3 regions of the Chryseobacterium sp. CBTAP 102 genome follow, and region 1 is predicted to be linked to each of the others. Evidence: riboswitches for the same ligand, from Rfam matches in the RefSeq annotation. Region 1 holds a riboswitch; each other region holds the start of a gene.

Region 1 (5,556 bases):
CTACAACAGCAGAAATTTTCGGGTCTTGTAAAGAACTAGTGCTGAACCAGCTTGCTGAATCTAAAAAGATTTATGTAGTAGATACATTCTGCGGAACGAATGCAGATACGAGACTTAAAGTAAGATTTATCGTTGAAGTAGCATGGCAGGCGCATTTTGTTACTAATATGTTCATTCGTCCTTCTCACTACGAACTTGAAAACTACGGTGAGCCGGATTTCACCGTAATCAACGGATCAAAAACAACAAACCCGAACTGGGAAGCTCAGGGATTAAACTCTGAAAACTTCATTATGTTCAACCTTACTGAAAAACTACAGATCATTGGAGGTACCTGGTACGGAGGTGAAATGAAAAAAGGAATGTTTGCCATGATGAACTATTACCTTCCGTTAAAAGGTATGGCTTCCATGCATTGTTCTGCGAACGTTGGAGAGAAAGGTGATGTTGCTTTATTCTTTGGTCTTTCTGGAACAGGTAAAACTACTTTATCAGCTGATCCTAAAAGATACCTTATCGGTGACGATGAGCACGGATGGGATAACAACGGAGTATTCAACTATGAGGGAGGATGCTATGCTAAAGTGATTGACTTATCTGAAGAAAAAGAACCGGATATCTTCGCTGCCATCAAAAGAGATGCACTTCTTGAAAACGTTGTTATTAACAATGGAGTAGCAGATTATACAGACGGTTCAATCACTGAGAACACAAGAGTTTCTTATCCAATATATCATATCAACAAAATTGTATTGCCTTCTAAAGCAGGTCATGCCAAGAAGATTGTATACCTTTCAGCAGATGCATTCGGAGTACTTCCTCCGGTTTCTATCCTGAATGAAGATCAGGCTCAGTACCACTTCCTTTGCGGGTATACATCAAAATTAGCCGGAACGGAAAGAGGTATTACAGAACCTGAACCGTCTTTCTCCCCTGCATTTGGGGAAGCATTCCTTACATTACACCCAACAATGTATTCTAAAACATTGATCGGTAAAATGCAGGAACACGGTGCAAAAGCTTATTTGGTAAATACAGGCTGGAACGGTACAGGAAAGAGAATTTCGCTTAAAGATACCAGAGCAATCATTGACGCAATCATTGATGGATCTATTGATAATGCTCCTAAAGCTCAGGTTCCAATTATGAATCTTGAAATTCCTACTGAATTACCAAACGTTTCTGCAGGTATTTTAGATCCTAGAGATACCTATGAAAATGCTTCGGTATGGGAAGAAAAAGCAAAAGATCTTGCTTCAAGATATATCAAGAATTTTGAACAGTACTGTGATACTGAAGAAGGTAAGAAGTTAGTAGCTTCAGGACCTCAATTACAGGAACAAACTATTTAATAGTTAACCATAAACGTACAAAAGCCTCATCAATGATGAGGCTTTTGTATTTTATTTCTCAAAATTTAATAGATTTTTGCAGCAGTGCAACTACTGACATATGTTTTTTTTCTATAATTATCTGTGAAAATCTGTGCCATCTGCGGGAAAATAAACGACTGAATTATTTCAGACTTAATAAAGCCAATCTATACCCATCCATTCCAAAGCCAGATAAAACGGCATCCGTATTAGCGGCTGTTACAGATTTCTGTCGGAATTCTTCTCTTTTGTAGATATTGCTGATGTGAACTTCTACTTTCGGCTTGCGGATATTCTTCAAACAATCAGCAATTGCATAAGAATAGTGGGTGAAAGCTCCCGGGTTAATTACCACCGCATCAAAATCATCCTCCTGAAGCCTGTTGATAAGCTCACCTTCAATATTAGACTGGTAATATTGTAATTCATAAGCCTGAAACTCGGATCTTAAATTTTCCAAATAACTTTCCATAGAAACATTTCCATAGATTTCCGGTTCTCTTGTGCCTAACAGATTGAGGTTAGGGCCATTGATGATCAAAACTTTCATAGCATAAAATTAAAAAGTTTTTTCAATAAATCACACAAAAATTAAGGTATACTGAATTTTCATGCTATTGAATTATTGACAATGATATTTGTCATGTTTGAATAAATGATAAGGTCTGCAACTTCTTATTGTAGTGGGTTTTATTAAAAATTTATGTTAATTATTAAAAAATTATCATGAAAAATAAACAAGTCTACTTGTTTTGTAGACTAAAAGTTTTTAGCTTTGCAATCATATTTCGATCGGCTTATAAAGAAAGATAGAGGGAACTGACCCTGTGAAATCTTAACAACCTGCCTCGTGGGGCAAGGTGTTACATTCAGCCTTTTAAGGAAAAATAAGCATTTGGTTTATCGTATTTATCGATGCCCTTTGCTGACTTTTCTGCAAAGGGTAAAATTTTAATATATGATAAATAAAATTGATTATGATTAGCAAAAATTTATTCAATTCTAAAGCATGGATACCTCCGGTTGCTGCTTTTTTTCTGGGAATAACCAGCATCAATGCACAGAATTCCAGGCCGAAAAAAGATAGCCTTCATGAAAAGGAACTTGATGAGGTAGTAGTGGTAGCGTACGGAAAAGCAAAAAGAAACAGCTATACCGGTTCTGTAGCTACAATTTCCAGCGATAAAATCAATAACAGACCAGTTACGAATATTACCAAAGCACTGGAAGGACAGGTTGCCGGAATTCAAACTACCAGTGCATCGGGACAGCCCGGCGCAGTTTCTACCATCCGTATCAGGGGAATTGGCTCAATCAGTGCTTCCAGTGATCCTTTATACGTAGTGGACGGGATTCCTTTTGACGGAAACCTGAACTCCATTAGCCCAAGCGATATTGAATCTATAAGTGTTTTGAAAGACGCTACAGCAAGTGCTTTGTATGGTTCAAGAGGAGCAAACGGGATTATTATCATCACTACAAAATCAGGGAAAAAAGGAGAAGCCAGAGTTAATTTTAATATCAGTCAGGGATTCTCAGGAAGAGCTGTCAAAGATTATGAACAGGTAAACACAGATCAATACTTTCAATTATATTGGGAAGCGTTAAGAAACGGATATCAGTCTGGCAAAGTTTCTTCTCAGCAGGCTGCACAAATGGCAACTGATAATCTTGTTTCGACCCTTGGAATTAATCCATATGGCACTGCTTATCCAAAACCGGTAGGAACAGATGGGAAATTATTACCTGGTGCATCGCCGCTTTGGAATGATGACTGGAGAGATATTTTACAGAGAGTAGCTTCAAGAAATCAGGTGGATCTTGATATCAGCGGAGGAAGTGATAAAAGCAATTACTTCTTTTCACTGGGGTATCTGGATGATAAAGGGATGGCGATTGAATCAGGCTATAAAAGATACAATACCCGATTGAAGATCAATTCCGAAGTGAAAAAATGGCTTAATGTTGGAGTAAACCTGAATTATACAAACAGTGTTCAGCAGGCGCCTACTTCTTCGGATTCCAAGGCGAGTAACATCATCAACGCTGCAAGATTTATTCCTTCATTCTATCCTTATTATGAAAGAAATGCAGATGGTACTTATATTTTGGATGCTGATGGAAACCCGGTTTATGATTTTGGAAAATACAGGCCTACGAATGCGCTTCAGAATCAGAATGCCGCTGCAACACTGCCTTTAGACAAAAACGAAAACAAAGAAGATAACTTCTCCGGAAAAGGATTCATGGAATTCACTTTCTTGCCGGAGTTGAAATTCAAGACCAGCTTCTCTGTGGATTTAGTGAATTATAACGGACATTATTACTCAAATCCATTATTGGGGCAAGGTGCTGAAATAGGAGGTTCGGTAACGAAAACCAATACCAGAACACTTTCTTATACGACAAGTAATATCCTAACTTATGATAAAAAGTTTGGAAAGCACCATGTAAATGCTTTAGCAGGACACGAGTTTTATAAATACGATTATCAGACCATTTCAGGAACGAGAAGCCAGTTTTCACTTCCTTATTACTATGAACCGGATGCTGCTTCTCTGCTGGGAAGTTTCAGTGGAAACAGCAATAAATTGAGTTTATTAAGTTTCCTTGGAAAAGTAGAGTATGACTATAATAATACCTATTTCCTGTCAGCTTCAGGAAGGGCAGACAGTTCTTCGAGATTTGCGAAGGATAACAGATGGGGGAGATTCTGGTCAGTGGGAGGTTCGTGGAAAATATCCAATGAGGAATTTATTAAAAGCCTGAATGTTTTCAATCAATTGACATTGCGTGCCAGCTACGGAGGTCAGGGGAATGATAAATTACTTAGACCTAATGGGCAGCCGCTTTATTATGCGTATCAGGAGCTTTATAGATTTATAAGCCTTGGCGGAGAACCGGGAACAACCCTTGAAAAGACTTCTACCAATAATGTGAAATGGGAAACCAACCTTAATTTAAATGTAGGATTGGAATTCTCCATTCTGAATAACAGGATTAAAGGGAATATCGAATATTTTAAAAGAAAAAGCCAGGATCTTCTGTTTAATATGCCGGTTGCACCATCATTGGGAATCAGTGATTATCCTGCGAATATCGGAACCATCCAGAATACAGGATTTGAATTTTCATTATTTACAATACCTATTAAGAATGATGATTTTCAATGGAATGTAGATGTGAACCTAAGTACTTTAAACAACAAAGTAACCAAATTACCCGGAGGTTCTCTTGTGGTAGGAACTAAATTGCTGACAGTAGGAGGTTCTGTATATGATTTCTTTATTCCGGAATGGGTTGGTGTGGATCCAGGCAATGGAAAACCCTTATGGAAAACTGTTACTACCAATGCCAGCGGAAACTCAGTGGAAGGAACAACTTCGGAATATTCAAAAGCTACAAAACTATTACAAGGTTCTGCATTACCTAAGCTGACAGGTGGAATCAGTACAAGCATCACCTATAAGAATTTTGATTTTTCAGGATTGCTGACATTCAAAATCGGGGGTAAAATTTTAGATACCGATTATACTTCCATCATGCATAACGGAAGTGCGGGAGGACGTGCATGGAGTGCCGAAATGCTGAACAGGTGGACGCCTGATAATCCTTATACAGACGTTCCGGGATTGAGTACAACAACGAATAACTGGACCTCAACGTCTTCCAGATTCCTGTATTCCGGGACGTATGCAAGACTTAAAAATCTAAGCTTAGGATACACACTTCCTGAGGATTATTTTGAGAAAATAGGATTGAAAAAGTTCAGAATTTATATCCAGGCAGAAAACCTTCTGACTTTCTATAAACATAAAGGAATGGATCCTGAGCAGGCTTTGGACGGAACAACGTATTACAGATATCCTGCGATGAGAACCATCACTTTTGGTCTTCAGGCAACTCTTTAACCTTTAAAATTGAAACAATGAAAAAATTAAAATATCTATCGTTTGCTCTTATCGGATTTTTGTCGCTGGCAAGCTGTGAAAGTGAGCTGGATACCGCTCCGACTGATCAGGCCAACAGCGTAGAAGTTTTCAAAACAGCTGAAAGTGCTGAGACAGTAGTGAACGGTACCTGGGCAAAATTTAATAATGACGGAACAACCTATGCCAATATCGGGTATTCCACAGTTTTAAGAGCTAGTGATGCGATGGGAAGTGATGTAGCAGTATTGACT
Region 2 (5,556 bases), 150 kb from region 1:
CGCCTTCTATTCCTCCTTTTATTTCAAATGCTACAATGTTTCCTCCCAGCTTCATCTGCTTTTTGGCTACTTCATAATTTGGATGGGATTTCAGGAATGGATATTTTACTAATTCCACATTAGGATGGCTTTCTAAAAATTCGGCCACCTTCAAAGCATTTTCACAGTGTTTTTCTACACGGATTGCCAATGTTTCTAAACTTTTGGATAATACCCACGCATTAAAAGGAGATAATGCAGGTCCTGTATTTCTTGCGAAAAGATAAATTTCTCTGATCAGGTCTTCTTTTCCTACAGCTATTCCTCCTAAAACTCTTCCCTGCCCGTCAATCAGTTTCGTAGCTGAGTGTACCACAATATCTGCACCGTATTTGATTGGTTGCTGAAGATAAGGTGTTGCAAAACAGTTATCTACAATAAAAATAAGATTATGCTTTTTAGCGATCTGTCCGAAAAACTCAAGATCCAGAATTTCAATAGCCGGATTGGTAGGTGTTTCAAGATATAAGATCTTTGTATTGGGCTTAATGTATTGTTCAACATTTTCCGCATCTCCAGCTTTGAAATAAGAGGTTTCAATATTCCATTTCGGGAAATACTTGGTAAACAAAGTATGCGTAGACCCGAATACAGACTGACAGCTTACAATATGATCTCCGGCATTCAGCAATGCGGCAAATGTAGAATAGATGGCAGCCATCCCCGTTGCAAAGGCATATCCTGCTTCTGCGCCTTCCATTTTAGCAATTTTATCTGTAAACTCTGTTACGTTGGGATTAGAGAAACGGCTGTATAGGTTTTTAGGTTTTTCTTCAGCAAAGCTGGCTCTCATATCTTCCGCATCCTGAAATATAAAACTGGAAGTAAGATATAATGGTGTAGAATGCTCATCAAACTGAGATCTTTCCGTCTGGGTTCTTATTGCTGATGTTTCAAAATTTTCCATATAGTTTTAATTAATTTACCAATATAGCAGTCTGACAATGTACCAATTAAAATCTTCGCTTTGCTCAGAATAACGACACCAATTATTGGTAAACTGATACATTATTAGATTGTTACATTAAATATTATTTTGTTTCACTTACTCTTAAAATATCCCCGAATACACCTCTTGCCGTTACCTGTGCTCCGGCTCCGGCTCCCATGATAACAATTGGATTTTCTCCGTAACTTTCTGTATAAATTTCAAAGATTGAATCTGAACCTTTTAACTGACCTAAAGCGGAAGTTGCAGGAACTGAAATCAGTTTCACATCCAACTCGCCTTTATCTGTCTGCAGATCACCGTGCAGATCACCTACATATCTCAATACGTGTCCAGGTTCCTGATTTTCTTTTATCTTCTGGTATTCATCATCCAGTTCTTCCAGTCTTGAAAGGAATTCTGATTTTGAAACCTCCAATAAGCTTTCCGGAACCAGATTTTGGATATTGATATCTCCGAATTCATTGATTAAGTCTAATTCTCTCGCAAGAATCAATAGTTTTCTGGCTACATCATTTCCTGATAAGTCTTCTCTTGGATCCGGTTCTGTGTATCCTTTTTCAAGAGCTTCGTTGATGATGGTTGAAAATTTATCATCTCTTAAAGAAAAATTATTAAAAACATAGCTCAATGTTCCTGAGAATACGCCTTTAATTCTTGTAATATTCTCTCCTGAAAGGTGTAATAATTTGATGGTGTCAATTAACGGAAGACCTGCACCAACATTGGTTTCATACAGATAACGTCTGTTGTTTTTGCTCAACGTATATCTTAGTTTTCTGTATTCCTCAATGGGAAGCGTATTAAAAATTTTGTTGGAAGAAACGAGATCAAATCCGTTTTCTGCCAAAGCATGATAGTTTTTAACAAAATCTTTGCTGGCTGTGTTATCTACAACGATCAGGTTTTCCAGTTGATTTTCGTTCGAGAAATTAATCAGTTCTTCTACGTTCGATGGATGTTCTGCGGTTAAAACCTCATCTTTCCAATTGGCATCAAATCCTTTTTTGTTGAAGGCAATTTTCTTAGAGTTGGCTACTGCGACTACTTTAAGATCAATTTTTTTACGTTTTTTAATTTCTTCTGCTGATTCAAGCACTTGTTCTATCAGGGTTTTTCCTACGTTTCCGTGACCAATGATAGCCAGATGAACTGTCTTTGGCTTTTTGAAAATTTCAGATTCTATGATATTTTTTGTTTTTTCATCCTGTGAAGAAGTCACTACGATATTGACTCTGTTTTCTCCTGCCACCTGATTTAAAAGCAATGGGAAAACATTGTTTCTTGCCAGTTCTGCAAAGACCTTATTAAAATCTTCTGCTACAAAACCAATCACAGAAACATTATTGATACTATAGATCTGGGAAACTTTTCCTGATTTTCTTTCTTCTTCAAATTCATCAATAAGACAGGCTACTGCTTTTTCTGCATCATTGGCGTGAACCAGAATAGAAATTCCGTTTTCTACGGCCTGCTGAGAAATTACACCTACACTGATGCGCGCTAAAGTAAGCGCTTTAAAAATACGTCCGTCAATCCCGATTTCTCCCAGGAAATCTTCTCCTTCAAATTTGACGATTGATCTGTTCTTCAAAAATTTTATTTCGTTAGCATTTTTCATTACTTCTGTAAAATGTTTTTAATGATATTATTTAATTGTTTATATTCCATTAGGAAGGCATCATGCCCGTGTATAGATTGGATCTCGTGATAAGAAACATCCTTATTTTTCTCTATTAAGTTTTCAAAACACATCCGGATTTCAGAAGCCGGGAAGAATAAGTCTGTATCTACGGAGATCATGTGCATTCGTGCCTGTATGTTCTCCAGTGCTTCTTCAGCAACGTTTATATTCATTAAGAGATGATTCATCAGCTTGTATGCTTTTAAACTAAACCTTTCGTTCAGTGCATTACCATGATAAACCAACCAGTCTTCTGATTCCAGGCGTTGTTTTTCCTGATTATATTGGTTTTGAAATCTGTCATTGAGTGACTGTGGAGTTCTGTAACACAGCATGGCATGAATTCTCGCTTTCTGTAATGGTTCTTCTTTATCATTCAATAAAAATTTCTGAACCAGACACTGCGCATGAAGCCAGTCGTGTGTTCTGTAATCACAGGCTATGGGAATAAATATTTCTGCGAGATCCGGCTGCTTGGCAAGCATTTCCCAGGCAATCCCTCCTCCCAGAGAGCCTCCGATAATGGCATATAAATTTTTGATATGTAAAGCTTCAAGTCCTTTCAGAAATATTGCGGCGATATCTGAAGGGGTGAAGTCTTCATAGTCTTCAATTAAAAAATCGTCATATCCGTTTCCGGGTATATTGAAACACAGAACAGTGTATTGATCAGTATCAACAATCTGGTTTTCTCCTACCAGCTGTTTCCACCAGCCTTTATCTCCGGATACATTTGAGTTTCCGGTAAGGGCGTGGTTGATTAAAATGACAGGGGCTGTAAACAGATCTTTCCCAAAAAGCTGATAGCTTAACGGGATATGGTATTCCTTTTGGGAATTTGTTTGATACGAAAGATTAATATAGTTTAGTTCTGTTTTCAATTCTATTAAATTTTAATACAATTGAAAATGCCACAGGAAATGGCTGAAAAGAACTTCAGTAAGTTATCTGTCCAAAATACTTTGGTAGAACGTAGCACCTTCTTTGCTTGCACAAAGGGTTGCTAAGGTTTCATAGGGTCTAATCCCTCAACCTTTCTTGATAACATTTTCAATATTTGAATGAACGAATGATGCAAAGGTAGTTCTTTTCTTTTAATTTCAAAAAAAAATTATTTTAATATTTAAAAAAGCCCTTAAACACAAGCATTTCAAGACTATATTAATAATTATTCAGATGAAAAAAATTGGAATTACTTGTCAAAAAAACTAACTTCGTGTGGAAAAATGATGAGATATGACCGCCGAAAAAGATAGATTACAAGATATCAAATGGAAAAACTGGGGACCTTATGTAAGTAACCGGCAGTGGGGAAATGTACGCGAAGATTATAGCCCGAACGGGAATGCCTGGAACTTTACCAATCATAATAATGCCGAAAGCTATGCCTACCGCTGGGGTGAAGAAGGCATTGCCGGTATTTCTGACGTAAAGCAGCTTTTGTGTTTTGCTCTTTCGTTCTGGAACAAGAAGGACAAAATGGTAAAAGAACGGTTCTTCGGATTGAGCAATCCTCAGGGGAACCATGGGGAAGACATCAAAGAAATCTTTTATTATCTGGATAATACGCCTACTCACAGCTATATGAAAATGGTGTATAAATATCCAATTAATGAATTTCCTTACGATGAGCTTGTTGCAGAAAACGGAAGACGCAGCAAAAAGCAACCGGAATATGAGATTTTCGATACCGGAATTTTCGATAATGATGAATATTTTGATATTTTCATTGAATACTGTAAAGCCGATCACAATGATATTCTTGCCAGAATAACAGTATGCAACCGAAGTCAGCATGAAGCTCCTATTCTGGTAGCTCCGACTGTATGGTTCAGAAACAACTGGAAATGGGGATACAATACGTATAAGGGAGAAATCAATGCATCTCCCGACGGAAGTATTAACATTGGACATGACAGCATTTCGATCAAGAAATTCTATTCCAGGAATTTAAACGCAGAAAGTGTATTTTGTGATAATGAAACCAATACGTCTAAACTTTACGGAGCTCCTGCTCCTGAAAATATGTATTTCAAAGACGGAATCAATAATTTCATTACTGATAAAACGAATACAGTAAATCCCGAAAAGCGGGGAACAAAAGCCTCTTTTCTGATTGATGAGCTTATCGGAGCCGGAGAATCAAAAGTTTTTGAATTCAGATTATGCCCTGAAGAGACCGATGAGCCTTTTGAAAACTTTGATGCCATTTTCAATACGCGGCAGGCTGAAGCTGAGGAATTTTATAAAGAAATTCAGAATGACACCGTAAACGAAGATGAAAGAAATGTACAGCGACAGGCTTTTGCCGGACTTCTCTGGAATAAACAGTTCTATCATTATAATATAGGAAAATGGCTGAAAGGTGATCCCAACTTTGAAGCACCAAGAAATTTCAACGAATATGTAAGAAATACAGAATGGAATCATCTCCATAATAAGGATATTATTTCTATGCCTGATAAATGGGAATATCCATGGTATGCAACATGGGATCTGGCATTTCACTGTGTTCCTTTTTCCATCATTGATGCTGAATTTGCCAAGGGACAGCTTTTGCTGCTTACAAAAGAATGGTACATGCATCCCAACGGACAGCTTCCTGCCTATGAATGGAATATGAGTGATGTGAACCCTCCTGTACATGCATGGTCATGCTTCCGGGTTTTTAAAATTGATGAAAAAAATAACGGAAAGCCGGATTTATTATTTTTAGAAAAAGTCTTCCAGAAATTGCTGCTTAATTTCACATGGTGGGTGAACCGGAAGGATAAAAAAGGGAAAAATATTTTTGGTGGCGGTTTCCTTGGTCTCGATAATATCGGAGCTTTTGACCGGAATATGGAACTAAAGGATGGCCAGCATCTGGAACAGGCAGACGGAA
Region 3 (5,556 bases), on a different contig from region 1:
GGAAATTCCATTACTATTACTGCTACAACCAGTACCAATGCAACATTTCAGTTAAAAGCAAACGGAACTGTTATCAATTCTACAACAACTCCTTCACAATCTTATTCTTACAGTTATACAGTTACTCAGGATGCCAGTATGGAACTTGTGGCAACACAGGGAACCAATTCCAAGGCTGCGGCATTCATTGTGCAGGTTCCAAGAAATGTAGTGTCCCAGTCAATACCAAACTGGATAAGGCAGGGAATTAATTATGATCCGGCAGATCCTACCAGGGTGGGATTGGCTTTATATGCTCCGGGGAAAAGTTTTGTACATGTTATAGGAAGTTTCAATAACTGGACGGTGAATGATACATATCTGATGAATAAAGATACCACAAATCCTGATCTGTACTGGATTGAGCTCAATGGAATTACCCCTCAGCAGCTCAATACTTTCCAATACAGAACCAATGATTTAAGAAAAGTAGCAGACCCCTATTCGCCGCAAATCTTATCTTCCTATGATGATCCATGGATTTCGGCTTCTACCTATCCAAACTTGCCTGCATTTCCTGCCGGACAGGGCTTTGAAGTGTCAACATTTAAAACAGGTCAGACCGCTTATAACTGGCAGGTTACCAATTTTCAAAGACCTGCGAAACAGGATCTTGTAGTCTATGAATTACTATTGAGAGACTTTACACAGGAAAAGAACTGGCAGTCATTGATCGATAAAATTGCTTATTTAAAAAACTTAAAAATTAATGCCATAGAATTAATGCCCATCATGGAATTTGATGGAAATCTTTCATGGGGATACAATACTTCCTTCCATTATGCATTGGACAAAGCGTATGGAACTCCCGAAAAATTCAAAGAATTTGTAGATCTATGCCATCAGAACGGAATTGCAGTCATTCTGGATGTAGCATTTAATCACGCTACAGGACGTTCTCCTCTGGTAAGACTCTGGAATGTAGATCCGGATGGCGATGGCTATGGAGATGTTGCGGCCAACAATCCTTACTTCAATCAGGTTCCGAAACATTCATACAACGTATTTAATGATTTTAACCATACAAGCCTTTCAACGCAATATTACGTTGAGAGATGTCTTGAGCAATGGCTGACTGAATATCACATAGACGGATTCCGCTGGGATTTGACAAAAGGATTTACACAAAGCTGTTCCGAAAATGATGAAGCCTGTACCAATGCCTATCAGCAGGACAGAGTGGATATTATGAAGCATTACGCAGACAGGCAATGGGCTATTGATCCCAACTCTTATATGATCTTTGAACATTTGGGAACAGATGCGGAAGAACAGCAATGGGCCAACTACAGAATAGCAGAAGGAAAAGGTGTTATGCTTTGGAATAAGCAGACAGATCCTTACAATCAGAATACGATGGGATATAAGGAAAACAGCAACTACGACCGTATGAATCACAGTCTTCACGGCTTCACCAATATGAGTGCTGTAGGTTATGGAGAAAGCCATGATGAAGAGAGACTGATGTTTAAAAATCTTGCCTATGGTGCTATAAACGGAAGTTACAATGTGAAAGACCTGAATACCGCTCTTGAAAGAATGAAAACCTTCGGGGCAACTTTCTTTACTATTCCAGGTCCGAAAATGATCTGGCAGTTTGGAGAATTAGGATATGAATTCAGCATCAACAGATGTGCAAACGGTACCATAGACAACGGATGCAGAACCGATGAAAAACCTGTGGCATTCACTTTAGGATATGATACCAATGCGAACAGAAAGGCTGTTTATGATACATGGGCTAAAATCATCAATATCAGAAATACCTATCCGGTTTTTAAATCTAAAACCTACAGTATAGAATCCAATAACCTTACGAATGATCCTAATGGTCTCATTACAAGAATTTATGTATATGATGCAGCTATTACAACAGGAATAAAGAATGTTGTTGTATTGGCTAATTATACTACTTCCGCACAGAATGTCGTGCCTTATTTTCCTTACACAGGTCAATGGCAGAATCTGATGGACAACAGTATTTCAAATGTAGCCTCCACAACAGCTCCAATCACTTTACAACCTGGAGAATTCAGAATCTTTGGAAATTATGCGGGCGCTTTGTCAACTGTAGATACCAATGCAGTCAACAAGCTATCCCTTCAGATTGCAGATAATCCGGTTCGGAACGGAATCGCTAAACTCATTTTCAGTAAAGCAAAAAACGGAGAGATTTCAATTTTTGATATGACGGGTAAAAAACTGGATACTTACAAACTGGATAAAGAGAATGGAGCTTATAATATGAAGGTTAATTATCCGGCAGGAACGTATCTTGTACAGCTGAAATCAGATACAGGAATAGCCATTCAAAAGATGATGATTCAATAAGCTAAAACATAGAATAATAATAAAGGCAAATTTGCAGATCAGCAGATTTGCCTTTTTTTGTAAGTTCAGAAAAATAGTCTACTTTTGCAGTAGATTTATCAAGAAAGGTGGAGGGATTTGGCCCGGTGAAACCTTAGCAACCTGCACGGTTCCAGAGTGTAAAGGTGCTAATTCCAACCCTTTGGGGGAGATAAGTGAAGTCAATACTCTATATGAATTCCATTTCTTGAAGTCTTGTGTATCTGCGGAAAGATCCGTCAGGTCCGTATTATTAATTGGCAGGAATAACATGAAAAAATTAATCACAGCTGTACTATTGCTTGGAGCAATTCTCGTAGCTGCTCAGGAAAGTGAGGAAAAAGGAAAACAGATCGAAGATATCATCATCGTCGGAAACCGAAATGTTAAAAGAACAAAGCTGGAAACGCCGGTTCCTGTAGATGTTATCAATATCGACAAGATCCAGAGAAGTTCTCCGCAAATGACCGCCCAGGATCTCCTGAATTATGTGATCCCTTCATTTAATGCAGTGAGACAGTCTGCTTCTGATGGTACCGAACATATTGACCCTGTTACTTTAAGAGGGATGGGTCCTGATCAGGTTTTAGTATTGCTTAACGGAAAAAGAAGACATACTACTTCTTTGGTGAATTATCAGAATACCGTCGGAAATGGCTCTGTAGGAACAGATTTGAGCGCTATTCCGGTTATTGCTATTGACCGGATTGAAGTCCTGAGAGACGGAGCCGCCGCACAATATGGCTCTGATGCTATTGCGGGAGTCATCAATATTATTCTTAAGAAAAATGCAGGAGCTTCGGCAAGTCTTACCTACGGATTAACCGGAAGAAATGATGGAGATACTTACCAGGCAGGAGTTAACTATGGAACCTCATTAGGAAAGAAAGAAGGTTATATTAATCTTTCCCTGCAATTAAGCCACAGAGGAAAAACCACAAGAACGCAAAATCACGATCTGGATATTTTCGGAGATAATTTCGCTTATGAATTTGCAGGTGACTCTGAAGCCGTAAAAGCTGCCAGGGCTGCGGATGATGCAGAAATTGAAAAAAGAGGATTAACGCGTGACGATTTTAATTTTCAGATCGGAGATGCCCAGATCAGGCAGGGACAGCTTTTTTTCAATTCAGAATATCCTTTTAATGATAATTTTAAACTCTATTCTTTCGGAGGTTTCAGTATTAAAGAAGGAGAAGGGTTTGGTTTCAGAAGACTTCCCAGTGAAAAGTCTAATGTGGTTTCATCCATTTACCCGAATGGGTTTCAGGCAATTCTTGGATCTCAGGTATATGATATTTCTTATGCTGTAGGAGCAAAATATAATATGAATGACTGGCTATTCGATGTAAGTAATACATTCGGGAGCAATACCTTCAATTATAATGTAAGCCATACCAATAATGCTTCCCTGGGAGCAAAATCACCAACAGGTTTTTATGGCGGAGCACACAGCTTCCTTCAGAATACGGTGAATCTTGATGTTTCCAAGAATATAAACCGTTTTAATATTGCTTTCGGGGGTGAATTCAGGTTTGAGCAATACCAGATCAAAGCGGGTGATGAAGGTTCTTATACCCAATATGACGTCAATGGAAACGTTGCCACTGAAGGATCTACAGTGTTGGGAGCAGGCGGATCTCAATCCTTTATCGGATTTTCTCCCAATAATGCCTTGAAGAAAGACAGACATTCCACCGCAGTATATGCAGATATTTCTTATGATTTAGATAAAAAACTCAATATTGACGCCGCTGCCAGGTTTGAAAATTATTCGGATTTCGGAAATACCTTGAATGGAAAACTTGCGCTACGATATGAGTTTGTAAAAAATTATGCAATAAGGGCAGCGGTAGGAACAGGCTTCAGAGCGCCTTCCCTTCAGCAGCAGTATTTCAATAATTCCTATGCGGATATTTCTAATTCCGGTTCAAAGATTGTGACCAAAGGAATATTCAGCAACGATAGCGAAGCCGCTAAAATTCTGGGATTTGATAAACTCAAACAGGAAACTTCTGTCAATGCAAGTGCAGGATTGACATTAAAACCATTAAAAGGACTGTTTATTACAATAGATGGTTATTTCATTAAAGTAAAGGACAGAATTGTGATCACCAGCAATATTACAGATCCAAGATTAGATCAGTTTAAGGTAGAAAGCGGACGTTTTTTTGCCAATGCTATAGACACAGAAACAAAAGGAGTAGATATGGTGGTATCCTATGACTGGATTCTTGGGAATGGAAAATTAAATATGAATCTTGCCGGAAACTATACGGAAACAAAAATTACAGACTTTCATTTTCCTGAAAACTTAGGAACACCTCAGGATCAGTTTTTTGGCCCGGATCAGGTCAATATCATTGAAACTCTGTCTCCAAAAACAAAAGCTTCATTAGGATTAAATTATGGAATCGGGAAATTCAGTTTTCTCGTAAGAAATACCTATTTTGGTAAAGTAATAAGAGATGGTTATCCTTTTGGAGACGTGCAGGAGTTTTCTCCAAAAGTTGTAACAGACATCAGCGTTGGGTATGATATCAACAAAAATATCAATTTTACCGTAGGTGCCAACAATGTATTTGATGTCTTCCCGGACCGTCAGATTTATAAAAATTCATATTATGGAGTATTCAAATATGCGCCGGTGCAGATGGGAACTTTGGGGAATTATTTCTTCGGAAGGCTTAATTTTAACTTTTAATCATTAAATGAGTACTGCCTCACATCAGATTGGCTGGAAAACAGCCGCAGCCATTGTCGTTTCCAATATGATCGGAACCGGAATTTTTACCACCCTGGGATTTCAGCTTTCTGATATTACCAATACCTACAGCATTTTCCTGCTGTGGAGTATCGGAGGAGTACTCGCTTTGTTCGGGGCTTTTTGTTACGCAGAACTGGGTTCCCATTTTAAAGGAAACGGAGGCGATTTTATTTATCTCAAAGAAACCTATCATCCCATATTCGGATATCTCATAAGCTGGATTTCACTCATCATAGGATTTTCCTCTCCCGTAGCGCTGGCAGCTTTGGCTATGTCAAAATATCTTTCGGTATTTGATTATAGCTTCGGAAACGGTTTTGCGATAGCTGTGATCTTTCTGGTTGCGGCCGCACTTTCATTTAGCTTGAAAACATCCAGCAGGTTTCATAACTTTTTTACCT

Evidence for each region. Region 1 has a riboswitch for S-adenosylmethionine ahead of C8D70_RS04095 (SusC/RagA family TonB-linked outer membrane protein). Riboswitches for the same ligand answer to the same signal wherever they lie in the genome.
Region 2: it holds a riboswitch for S-adenosylmethionine, as region 1 does, so the genes downstream of both, C8D70_RS21300 (alpha/beta fold hydrolase) here and C8D70_RS04095 (SusC/RagA family TonB-linked outer membrane protein) in region 1, are expected to answer to the same signal.
Region 3: it holds a riboswitch for S-adenosylmethionine, as region 1 does, so the genes downstream of both, C8D70_RS13265 (TonB-dependent receptor plug domain-containing protein) here and C8D70_RS04095 (SusC/RagA family TonB-linked outer membrane protein) in region 1, are expected to answer to the same signal.

What each region holds. Positions count from the first base shown of each region.
Region 1 covers NZ_QICX01000002.1:160,283-165,838, reverse strand. Annotated here, with positions in the region: gene pckA (phosphoenolpyruvate carboxykinase (ATP)) at 1-1,352, shown strand, start outside; gene C8D70_RS04100 (type II 3-dehydroquinate dehydratase) at 1,516-1,923, opposite strand; SAM riboswitch class I at 2,168-2,267, shown strand; gene C8D70_RS04095 (SusC/RagA family TonB-linked outer membrane protein) at 2,351-5,284, shown strand; gene C8D70_RS04090 (RagB/SusD family nutrient uptake outer membrane protein) at 5,302-5,556, shown strand, end outside.
Region 2 covers NZ_QICX01000002.1:11,407-16,962, forward strand. Annotated here, with positions in the region: gene C8D70_RS03340 (O-succinylhomoserine sulfhydrylase) at 1-946, opposite strand, end outside; gene C8D70_RS21295 (ACT domain-containing protein) at 1,071-2,609, opposite strand; gene C8D70_RS21300 (alpha/beta fold hydrolase) at 2,609-3,553, opposite strand; SAM riboswitch class I at 3,614-3,720, opposite strand; gene C8D70_RS03355 (MGH1-like glycoside hydrolase domain-containing protein) at 3,909-5,556, shown strand, end outside.
Region 3 covers NZ_QICX01000009.1:11,362-16,917, forward strand. Annotated here, with positions in the region: gene C8D70_RS13260 (alpha-amylase family glycosyl hydrolase) at 1-2,370, shown strand, start outside; SAM riboswitch class I at 2,463-2,567, shown strand; gene C8D70_RS13265 (TonB-dependent receptor plug domain-containing protein) at 2,660-5,092, shown strand; gene C8D70_RS13270 (APC family permease) at 5,100-5,556, shown strand, end outside.